Anatilimnocola floriformis: one gene and its partner. The protein of the gene in region 2 binds, or shares a complex with, the protein of the main gene of each other region. Links are inferred from orthologs where the notes say so. Each region holds a gene or a part of one and is shown on either strand. Other genes may lie near its edges.

Evidence for each region.
Region 1: the proteins of fliM (region 2) and fliG are in contact, whole or in part, in a crystal structure (PDB 4QRM), measured with the Thermotoga maritima proteins. The link is inferred for Anatilimnocola floriformis from one-to-one orthologs. Residues at the interface, in WP_004081085.1 of Thermotoga maritima: Tyr124, Leu127, Asp128, Ile130, Met131, Gly132, Gly133, Pro134, Glu136, Pro139, Arg141, Thr144, Glu145, Ile146, Glu147, Ser149, Ile150, Lys153; in WP_004082903.1 of Thermotoga maritima: Phe122, Ser125, Glu126, His127, Pro128, Gln129, Thr130, Val133, Glu157, Arg161, Leu164, Leu165, Arg167, Ser169, Glu171, Val172, Glu175, Ile176, Asn179, Lys182.

What each region holds. Positions count from the first base shown.
Region 1 is NZ_JAMLFW010000001.1:1,173,483-1,178,172, forward strand. The notes cover bases 1-2,885. They hold fliG (flagellar motor switch protein FliG), read left to right. Parts: upstream 1-889; coding sequence 890-1,882; downstream 1,883-2,885. Other genes in these bases: M9Q49_RS04840 (hypothetical protein), read right to left, coding at 1-643; M9Q49_RS04850 (AraC family transcriptional regulator), read left to right, coding at 1,892-2,818; M9Q49_RS04855 (DUF417 family protein), read left to right, coding at 2,879-2,885. Outside these bases: more of M9Q49_RS04855, read left to right, coding at 2,886-3,448; M9Q49_RS04860 (hypothetical protein), read left to right, coding at 3,545-3,811; M9Q49_RS04865 (radical SAM protein), read left to right, coding at 3,950-4,690. UniProt on the Bacillus subtilis protein: One of the proteins that forms a switch complex that is proposed to be located at the base of the basal body.
Region 2 is NZ_JAMLFW010000001.1:4,464,471-4,470,384, forward strand. Bases 1,241-4,182 are described here. They hold fliM (flagellar motor switch protein FliM), read left to right. Parts: upstream 1,241-2,162; coding sequence 2,163-3,203; downstream 3,204-4,182. Other genes in these bases: M9Q49_RS17350 (glutamate-5-semialdehyde dehydrogenase), read left to right, coding at 1,241-2,091; M9Q49_RS17360 (NAD(+)/NADH kinase), read left to right, coding at 3,271-4,149. In the rest of the region: M9Q49_RS17340 (tetratricopeptide repeat protein), read right to left, coding at 1-207; M9Q49_RS17345 (Rieske (2Fe-2S) protein), read left to right, coding at 282-650; more of M9Q49_RS17350, read left to right, coding at 817-1,240; M9Q49_RS17365 (hypothetical protein), read left to right, coding at 4,198-5,073; M9Q49_RS17370 (HD-GYP domain-containing protein), read right to left, coding at 5,088-5,914. UniProt on the Bacillus subtilis protein: One of the proteins that forms a switch complex that is proposed to be located at the base of the basal body.

The DNA.
Region 1 (4,690 bases), 3.3 Mb from region 2 along the record:
CGATTTTGCCGACCATGTTTGCGCCGCCGGTCTTACGCAAGCAGTAAGCAATTCGCTGCGCGATCCAGCGTTGAATCTGCATTGCCTGAGCGAGATCGCCCGTGTGAAATGGTTGCGGCAGATCGTTTGGCAAGAGCGCGAGCAGGTCGCCGTTGGTTTGAAAGATATGCGTGCTGACGACGTCGACCATGCTCAGGTCGTAGGTGACGTGATCGTCTCGCCGCCAGCGACGCCGCTTGCCGTGGCCGGGAATACGGCGTTCTTCGACGGTGACGAGCGGCACTTCAAGCGTCAGCCGCGGGTGCGGAAAGACCGAGCCGAAATAAACCAGCTCGTGAAACAGATCGAGAACGGTCGCGCGCTTGGGGCTGAGTCGCCGGCTGATTTCGCCGCCGTCCTCGCCTTCGAGTTTGATCAGCGTCTTGCGGGCGATCAGCGGCTTCACCACGCGGACCGGATGCTTTTCCAGCAGCTTGGCCACTTTGTTCCGAATGGCGCCGAGCGAGCCGTGCTGAATCTCGACGAGTTCGTCGCCACGAACGACATCGATTCGATAGCCCGCGAACTTCCGCGACTCTTGCTCACTCGCGGCGTGCTCGCCGGCGTAAAGAGCTTTCAGTTGGCGGTGTAATGAAGTTTCCATACTTCCCTACAAAAATCTACTTTCTACTCACCCCTCTCTACCCTCCTTTTTCTCCAGCCATCCCAGGGAAAGGAAAGTAGAGAGGAGTGCGTAGAAAGTAGCAGGAGAATAGCGGACGCCACTGGATTCGCCCACTGCACTTGAATTGGCCGTTGCTAGCAATTTTGCCCTAGACCGTTTCGTTGCGGCCAACGATACTCCGCGCCTGCGCCCGGTTTGCGAGCCGAATTGTTGGGATAGATCAAAATGTCCGATCTGCGAAAAGCTGCTGTTCTGCTGATGAGTCTCCCCGAGGAAGACGCCGCTGCGCTCCTCGCCAAGCTCACGCCCAAGCAAGTCGAAGTGGTCTCGATCGAAATCGCCAAGCTCGGCAGACTGTCGGGGACCGAGCAGGAAACCGTCATTCAAGAATTTGCCGGCGTGAACCCCGCCGCGCTCGGTGTGGCCGGCGGCGGTCTCGAGTTTGCTTCGCAGCTCGTCTCCAAAGCCCTCGGCGACCAGGCCGGCAAGACGCTCGAAAATGTGCGTCAGTCAATTCAGTCATTACCGTTCGGCTTTCTGAAAAAAGTCGACCCGCAGAACTTGCTCACGTTCATCATGGACGAGCATCCACAGACCATCGCCCTTATCCTCTCGCACCTGCCGAGCGCGTATGGCGCGGAAATTCTCAAAGGCTTGCCCGCCGAACGGCAGCTGTCAGTCATTCGCCGCATTGCCCACATGGGGCAAACAAATCCGGAAGTGATCTCCGAAGTCGAACGCGGCCTCGAGAGCCGAATGGCGAACTTGATGAATCAATCGTTCGAAAAAGCGGGCGGCGTAAATAGCGTGGCCGAGATCTTGAACGTTACCGATCGCGCGACCGAACGTTCGCTCCTCGAAAGCCTCTCGCAAGAAGATCCCGAGCTCGTCGATGAGATCCGCCGCTTGATGTTTGTCTTCGACGACATCGGCAAGCTCACCGACAAGGACATTCAATCGGTCCTCAAGAACGTCGAAACTTCGCAATGGGCTATGGCCCTCAAGGGTGCCAGCCCCGAGCTCAAACAAAAAGTCCTCGGCAACCTGTCCACGCGCGCTGCTCAAACGCTCAAGGAAGAAATCGAATACCTGGGCGCGAAAAAGCTCTCTGAAGTGGAAGCCGTGCAGCAACAGATTGTCGACGTTGTGCGGAAGCTCGAGGACGCCGGCCAGATTACCGTCCATGCAGCCGAAGAGAACGAACAGCTGGTGCAGTAGAATGGCTGGATGACGAAAGCGAAATTAAATTCCGCGCCGCACTGGTTTGATCCGCGCAGCGGCGCGCCTGCCATTTCGATTCAGCAGCATTCGGTTCGTGAGCGGAATTTTGAACCGCCGCGGACCAATTGCTTTCGCATCTGGTCGATCGAAGGCGGCGAAGGAAAGTTCGCCGTCAGTTCTGGCAGTTATGAGTTTGCCGCTGGTCAGTTGCTGTTCTTCGTCCCTTATCAGCAACTGAAGTTTGCTGCACGGAGTGCGTGGGAGGCGACGGAGATTCAGTTTCACGCTAATTTTCTCTGCGTCGAAACCTTTCATGCCGAGACCGGTTGCAGTGGCGCGCTGTTCAACGATTTGTATGGTCCGCCGTTGGTTGCTTTGAACGAAACCGCTCGTCCGCAGGTTGCTGACTTGCTCCGGCAACTCGCTCAGGAACAGCGAGAGCAAGCGACCGCCTATGAAGACGCATCCTTGTCGTTGCTAAAGCTCTTGCTGATTGCCGCTACGCGGCAGAAGACGCAGCAGTCGCTCGCTTGTTCTCCTGACGATCGCGGTTTTCGGCATCCGCTGATTGCGCAGCTGCGCGAGTTGATCGAGCAACATTACTGCACGTTGCATACGCCCAAGGATTACGCCGAGCTGTTGCACGTCACGCCGAAAACTCTTGGCCGGTGCGTGAGCGAGCAGCTTGGCAAGACGTTGACCGATTTGATTCGCGAGCGATTATTGACGCATGCCAAATGGCAGCTGCTTCACACCCTGCGGCCGGTAAAGGAAATCGCGCGCGAGACCGGCTTTAAGGACGAGTTTTATTTCAGCCGATTGTTCAAGCAGGAAACGGGCGTCTCGCCGAAGTTCTTTCGGGAGTTTGAGACGGAAATTCGCGGCGGGAGCAATTTGTCCATGAGATTCGCCCCTCCGTCCATTCGCGAATGACGGGGCCGCGCCGATACTTCCTTTGTCAAACAGAACCACCGAAGACAAAGGAAATCTCCCATGTTCATTCGCCGCATTTTCGAAGCTGCCGCCCGTCTCGATCGCATCGGCCTGACCGTCACCCGCATCGGCTTGATGGTGGTACTGCTTTGGATCGGTGGTTTGAAAGCTTTTCGCTACGAAGCCGACGGCATTATCCCTTTCGTCGCCAACAGCCCGTTCATGAGCTTCTTGTTGAAAGATCCGGCGAATTACAAATCGCACAAGAATCCGGAGGGGGCTCTCGTGCCCGCCAATCGGGAGTGGCACGAACAGAATGGCACGTACGTGTTTGCTTACGGCTTGGGCTCGGTCATCGTGATCTATGGCTTGCTGATCGGCACGAACCCATGGCTGCCACAAGTAGCGGCAGTTGGAAGCTTTTTGGTCTTCACCATGTCGTTTGTCACCCTCTCATTCTTGATCACGACGCCCGAATGCTGGGTGCCGGCTCTCGGTGACGCCCAGCATGGTTTTCCGTATCTGAGTGGCGCCGGTCGACTGGTGATCAAGGATGCCATCATGATGGGGGCGGCCTTGGTGACGATGGCTGATTCGGCGAAGACGTATCTGCAGCGAACCGCGGCTTGAGCCGGGCAAAACGCGGCCGGAACGCCCTCCCGGACCTAGCGGCTGGCCGGTATAATAGGTCCGTCGTTCAGGAAATCCGTGTCGCGGGAAGAGCCCATGTCGCAAGCCGAAATGCTGGAGTTGTTTGCCGAGTTGCAGCCCGGGGACCGGGTGCAGTGCGACCACGAAGTGAAGGTCGGCTTTCGCAAGTGGCACACCACCACGATCGGCAAGGTCGTGCGTAAGGAACGCCGCCGCCATAGCTTGCACTTCCGCCGCAACACCGACGATAAGGTCTTCAGCGACGTGCTGGTGATCGAACGCGAAGGGGGCGAATTGACGACCGTGACGCTGGATGAGTTTTCGCAGTTGAAGAAGCTTTAATTTTCTTGTTCCCTCTCCTCGGTATTCCGGTGAGAGGGTTAGGGTGAGGGGCTGGGCTGCGACTGGAGTCAACTCCGCTTCAGCCCCTCACCCCGCCCCTCTCCCCGGCGTACCGAGGAGAGGGAGTAAGACACAAACATGACCCTCGACGTCTTACACACGCAGCACCAACGTCACTTCGCGTCGAGCAAGTTCGTCTATCCCGTGCTGAGCCGCCGGAGCGGCGGGATTTCGCTGGGGGTGAACCTTAACCCCGACAAGGTTTGCAACTTCGACTGCATTTATTGCCAGGTCGATCGGACCACGACGAGCGATACGCAGTTCGTTGAACTGCCGCAACTGCTGAGCGAGCTCGACTATTTTCTGTCGCTCGTCACCAGCGGCGAACTGTATGAAACGGAAAAGTTTCGCCACACGCCGCCGCAGCTGCGCCGGCTGAATGACATTGCTTTCTCAGGTGATGGCGAACCGACGACGCATCGCAATTTTGCCGACATCATCGAACAAGTCGCCGCGCTAAAACGCAAGCACAATCTGCCGCAGGTGAAGCTGGTGCTGATCACCAATGCCAGCATGTTTCATCGCCCGCATGTGCAGCGCGGGCTCGAACTGCTCGATCAAAACAACGGCGAGATTTGGGCCAAGCTGGAAGCGGGAACGGCCGAGTATTTTAAAAAGATCGATCGGACGACGATTCACTTTGAGCAGATCCTGCAGAACATTACTGCGGCAGCGCGAGTGCGACCGCTCGTGATTCAGTCGCTGTTCATGCGCGTGGCTGGTGAGCCGCCGCCGGCAGCGGAGATCGAAGCCTTTTGCGATCGGCTGAATGAAGTTACGACGGCTGGCGGCAAGTTGAGTTTGATTCAGATTTACACG
Region 2 (5,914 bases):
GGGATTAATCTCACTTTCTTCCGCAAAGGCTTCGCGGGCTTCTTCGTAGCGCCCTTTGAGGAGTAGATTTTGCGCCGCGGTTAGATCGGCTCCATGCGCCGAAAACGCGATCGTCGCACATAATGTAAGAGCGACAAGCAGCAGCCGCCCCCTTACTCGCACGGTCTCGGGGAACGTAATATGGAAGGGTTGGCTTGCGGAACACATGCGTGACCTGTTGAGCCCGATGATCAGCCACCGATTGCTATTTGGCAGCCTAAACCATTCCGCCCCTTGCGAACATGACCGAGCCAAACGCCCAAGATACACAGCCGTTCACGACCGTCGCCAAAGTGGGCGAGATTCCCGAGGGGCAAGGAAACGCGTACGCCGTCGGCGGCCGGATGGTCGCGGTCTTTTGCGAGGACGGCAAGTATTTCGCCATCGACGATTTTTGCCCGCACATGGGGGCGTCGCTCGCTGGTGGCTATGTCGAGAAAGGGGCGGTTAGTTGCCCCTGGCATGCCTGGCGATTCTGCATTCACGACGGCAAATGGCTGGATAACCCGCGGATCAAGATCGATGCCTTCGAGACCCGTGTCGAGGGTGACGAAGTGCAGGTGCGCGTGCTGCCGAAGGCTCCGCCACCGGGTGCGGTTACGCCATCGTAGGGTGGGTCGAGCGGTACTCCGCGAGGCCCACCGGGTTTCACGTTTAGCTAGCAGTTCTGGTGGGCCTCGTGGAGTACCACTCGACCCGCCCTACACAAAGCTCGCATTGACCCAAAACGCGGCAGTGTCGATACTCCGCAGCATTCATTCTCGCGAAAGTCCGTCCATGTCCGCCGTTGCTACTTCTGTTGACCTTGCCAGCTACTGCCGTGAAACGGCGGCCCGCGTGCAGCGTGCTGCCGCCGAACTGGCCGTTTGCACTGGTGCGCAAAAGAATGGTTGGCTGCGAGCGAGCGCTGCCGCGTTGCGAAAAGCGACGGCGGAAATCCTTGCTGCCAACGAACTCGATCTGGCCGCTGCGCCGGGTTATGGCTTGACCGACGCTGCCATCGATCGCTTGCGGCTCACTCCCAAGCGGATCGAAGAAATCGCCATCGGTCTGGAAGAGGTCGCCGCGCTGCCGGATCCGGTTGGCGAAGTGATCGAATCAACGGTTCGCCCGAACGGCTTACAGGTGCTGAAGACGCGAGTGCCGCTCGGCGTCGTGTTTTTCATTTACGAATCGCGACCGAATGTGACAGCCGATGCCGCCGCCATTTGCTTGAAGAGTGGCAACGGCGTGATTCTGCGCGGCGGTAAAGAAGCCGCGCATTCAAGTCGGGCGGTGGTCGATGTCCTCACAAGTTGTGCTGCCGATTTCAACTTGCCGCCGGATGCATTGCATCTGGTCGAAACTCTCGACCGGGCCGCTGTCGGTCATTTTCTCGCCCTGCCGCAATACATCGACGTCGCGATTCCCCGCGGCGGCGAAAGCTTGATCCGCCGTGTCACGGCAGAAGCCAAGATGCCTGTGATCAAGCATTTCGACGGCAACTGCCACGTCTATATCGACGAACACGCCGATGCAGCCATTGCGGAGCGGGTGGTCGTCAATTCGAAGTGTCATCGCCTCGGCGTCTGCAACGCTGCCGAGTCGCTGCTGATTCATCGTGCCGTCGCTGCGAAGTTACTGCCTAGCATTGCCGATGCGCTCACGAAGAACGGCATTGAGATTCGGGGCGACGAAGCGACGCAAAAGTTGATCAACGCGAAGCCAGCCACTGAAGCCGACTACGGCACGGAATATCTCGGCCCGATCATTTCCTGCAAGATCGTCGACTCGCTGCAGGCCGCCATCGACCACATCAATCGCTATGGCAGCAAACACACCGACGCGATCATCACCGGCGATCTCGCAGCGGCCCGCACGTTCACGGCTCGCGTCGATAGTTCCGCCGTAATGGTCAACGCCAGCACGCGGTTCAACGACGGTTTTCAGTTCGGCCTCGGCGCCGAAATCGGCATCAGCACTGACAAGTTCCACGCCCGCGGACCGTGCGGATTGAAGGAACTGACGACGTATAAGTATGTGTGCTGGGGCGAAGGGCAAGTCAGGGATTAGGACGCGTTGTAGGGTGGGTCGAATGTACCACGAGGCCCACCGAACGGACGCAAGTCAAAGGAGTGACCGCAGTGGCCGACGAAGTTCTCAGCCAGGCCGAAGTCGAGAGCCTGCTCAGCCAAATGGAAGCGGGGGGCACGCGCGCAGTCGCCGCTCCCGTGGCACCGGTCCCCGCGGCTGGAGCGATCGCCGCTGGCAAAACGCCTCGACCTCGCGAAAAAGTCACCCCCTACGACTTCAAACGCCCCGAGCGCGTCGGCAAAGAACAAATGCGGGCCCTGCAGTCATTGCACGAGGGCTTTGGCCGAAATTTCGGCGCTGCGATGTCGGCACTTCTCCGCAGCATCGTCGATGTAAAACTCACCAGCGTCGATCAGCTGACCTACAGCGAATTCGTCTTCAGCCTTGAGAACCCGACCTATTTCAACGTCTTGCGCGCTGAACCGCTCGAAGGAAATCTGATTCTCGACATCAATCCCTCGATCCTCTACCCGATCATCGATCGCCTACTCGGCGGCGGCAAGGAAAGCACGCCCACCGCGCGCAGGCCGCTCACCGAAATCGAGCTTCGCCTCGTCTCGCGGATCACGCAGCTGTTCCTCAATGAACTGAAACGTGCCTGGGAAAATGTCCTCACGTTGAAGCTTTCGGTTGAGCGCGTCGAAAGCAATCCGCAGCTCGTGCAAATTGTGCCGCCGAACGAAGTGGTCGTGCTGATCAGCTTCGAACTGATGCTCGGCGAAATCCGCGGCATGATCAACCTGTGCATTCCCTACAACTCGATCGAACGCATCGGCAGCAAGCTGACGTCGAACACCTGGTCGAGCTACGGTAAGCAAAACATGTCGCCCGCGCAGGTCGCCCAAATCAGTCGGCAAATCGATCGCGCCTTAGTCGACGTCGTCGTGACGATGGCAGAAACGAACATCACCACCGAAGACCTCATCGGCCTGCGCGTTGGCGACATCATCACCACCGATCACGATATCCGCAGCCCCCTGCAAGTCGCAGTGCAGGACGTGACAAAGTTTCACGCGAGCCCCGGTGCGTTCAAGGGACAGAAAGCGATCAAGATCGAGGCGACTCTGCCTCCGACGCCCAAGGTTGGTTAGAGCGACTTCGCGACCTTTTCGCTGAGTATCTCGCAAAACGTATACGGGGAAGTGGTAAGATAGTCGAATGCCACCTGCTAATTCCCCCGCTGACAAACCGACTTGGAAATCAAACCCTCGCGTTATCCTCCTCGGTTCGGGAGACCGCCCCAACGTTCCGCAAGGTGCTGAAGACCTACGCCCCATCATCGAAAAGCATAGCCAACTCGTTCATGAGGATCTGCACTTCGTCCCGGGCTCGCTTCCGACTGCGGACTTTGCCGTCGTGCTCGGTGGCGATGGTTCGATCCTCCGCGCCGCAAAGTTGATGGGCGCCGTACAACTGCCAATCCTCGGCGTGAACATGGGGAAGCTCGGTTTTCTCGCCTGGCACAGCCCGGGCGATTTTGCGGAAACGCTGCCTGAGGTTGCGGCGGGAAAATGTCAGATCGTCGAGCATCTGATGTTTCGTTGTTCGCTGGTCCGCGATGGCAAAGTGCTGGAGTCGCATCTCGGCGTGAACGAAGCCGTCATCGCCACCGGCCATCCGTTCACGATGCTCAATGTGCATCTGTATGTCGACGGCGATCTGGCCACGACTTATGCCTGCGATGGCCTGATCATCAGCACGCCAGTGGGTTCGACGGCGCACAGTCTTTCTGCCGGTGGGCCGATTCTGCGCAGTACGCTAGCAGGCTTTGTCATCGTGCCGATCTGTCCGCACACGATGACGGTTCGGCCCGTCGTCGATACTGCCGAGCGCATCTACGAAATGGAAGTGTTGCAGCCGAATCCTGGCACAACGCTGGTTATCGATGGCCGGGTGATCGGCCATTTGCAGCCCGGCGATCGAGTCCGCGTCGAGCGGGCTGATAGCACGTTCAAGCTCATCGCGGCCCGTGGCCACAATTACTACGCGACGCTGCGGGACAAATTGGGCTGGGCTGGAAACGTCTATCGGAAGTAAACTCTCCCTTCCGAAACGCCCAATCATTCATCTCGCAAGGACGCGCCGATGATTCGCACTTCCCTGCTCACCGCCGTTTGCTTCGCCTTCACTGCCACGATCGCGCTGGCGCAGAACGACGCCGAGACCTTTGACCTCGCCTACAAATTCGAGGCCGGTCAGAACTTTCACACCAAGGTGCTGCACCTAGTGACGGTCGAAACGCGGATCAAGGGGCAGACGCAAGTCGCCACCACGCGCAGCCTGTCGACCAAGACCTGGAAGATTCAGAAGATCGCCGACAACGGCAACATTACGTTCGTACACATGGTCGACCACGTCGACATGCAGCAAACAGTAACGGGCCGACAGGAAGTGAAATACAACAGCCTGACTGACAAGAAACCGCCGCACGGCTATGAGCTCGTCGCTGCCGCCGTCGGTGTGCCGCTGGCCACCGTCACGATGGACCGCCACGGCCGAGTGCTGGAACGCAAGGACACGCACAATCAGTTCAATCCAGGCATCGGCGAACTCACCATTCCGCTGCCGCAGCAAAAAGTGAAGATCGGCACGAAGTGGTCGATTCCTGACGAAGTGAAACTGAAGCAGGACAACGGCCAAGTGAAGAAGATCGAAACGATGCAGGTTTACAAGCTGGAAAAAGTGGAAACCGGCGTCGCCACGATCTCGCTCGAAACGCAAGTCATCACGCCGCTCAACGATCCCAAGCTCCGCAGCGAGCTGGTGCAACGGCTGCAGCGGGGCACGATCAAATTCGACCTTGATGCGGGCCGTTTAATCGCCAAGCAGTTTGACATGACCGAAACCGTCATTGGTTTCAATGGCGCCGACAGCCAGATGGAATTTCTGGCCCGTTTCACCGAAGAGCCCTCCACTGGCGTTGCCACGGCTGAAGTGCCAGGGCAACCGGCGAAGCGCTAAGTTTTTCGTACTTGCTATCCGGCAGCTGGCGCAACCGCTCGCTGCTGCTGATACGCGATTTCATACGAACTCTGCACCGGATCGGGCCGTTGTGTTTCGCTGATTTCGCGCAAGGCATTTGCGCAGGCGAGAAACGCATCGACAATCAACGGATCGAAATGGCGTCCCGCTTGTTCGCCGATCATTTGCACAGCTTGCTCGTGCGGAAAGGCGTCTTTGTAGACGCGCTTCGTCGTGAGCGCGTCATAGACGTCGGCAACGGCGACGATCCGGCCGCACAGCGGAATGTCGTTTCCAGCGAGGCCCTGCGGATAGCCCGTGCCGTCGTATTTTTCGTGATGCGTCAGCGCGATGTTGCGGGCCATGCGCAGGAACTTGGCCGTGGGGTATTTATCGAGCGCGGCTTGCAGCGTATCGGCGCCGATTGTGGTGTGCCGCTTCATCACTTCGAATTCTTCGGGAGTGAAGCGGCCCGGCTTCAGCAGAATCGCATCGGGAATGCCGACCTTGCCGATGTCGTGCAGCGGGCTTGTCTGCTGAATCAGGTGAATGAACTCGCGGTCGATCTCGTTCGGGAACATCTGCCGTTCCAGCAGATATTTTGCCAGGCAGCCGCAGTATTTTTGCACGCGCTCAAGATGTTCACCGGTATCGGTATCGCGACTTTCGGCAAGACGGGCTAGGGCAAAGATCGTTACGTCGCGTGTTTCGAGTCCGAGGATTCGTTCTCCCGCGCGAACTCGCAGAATTAGTTCCGGTGGATGAAACGGTTTGACAATGAAATCATCGGCGCCGGCCGCGAGACCTTGCACAATTTCGTCGTTGCCGCGATGACTCGTCA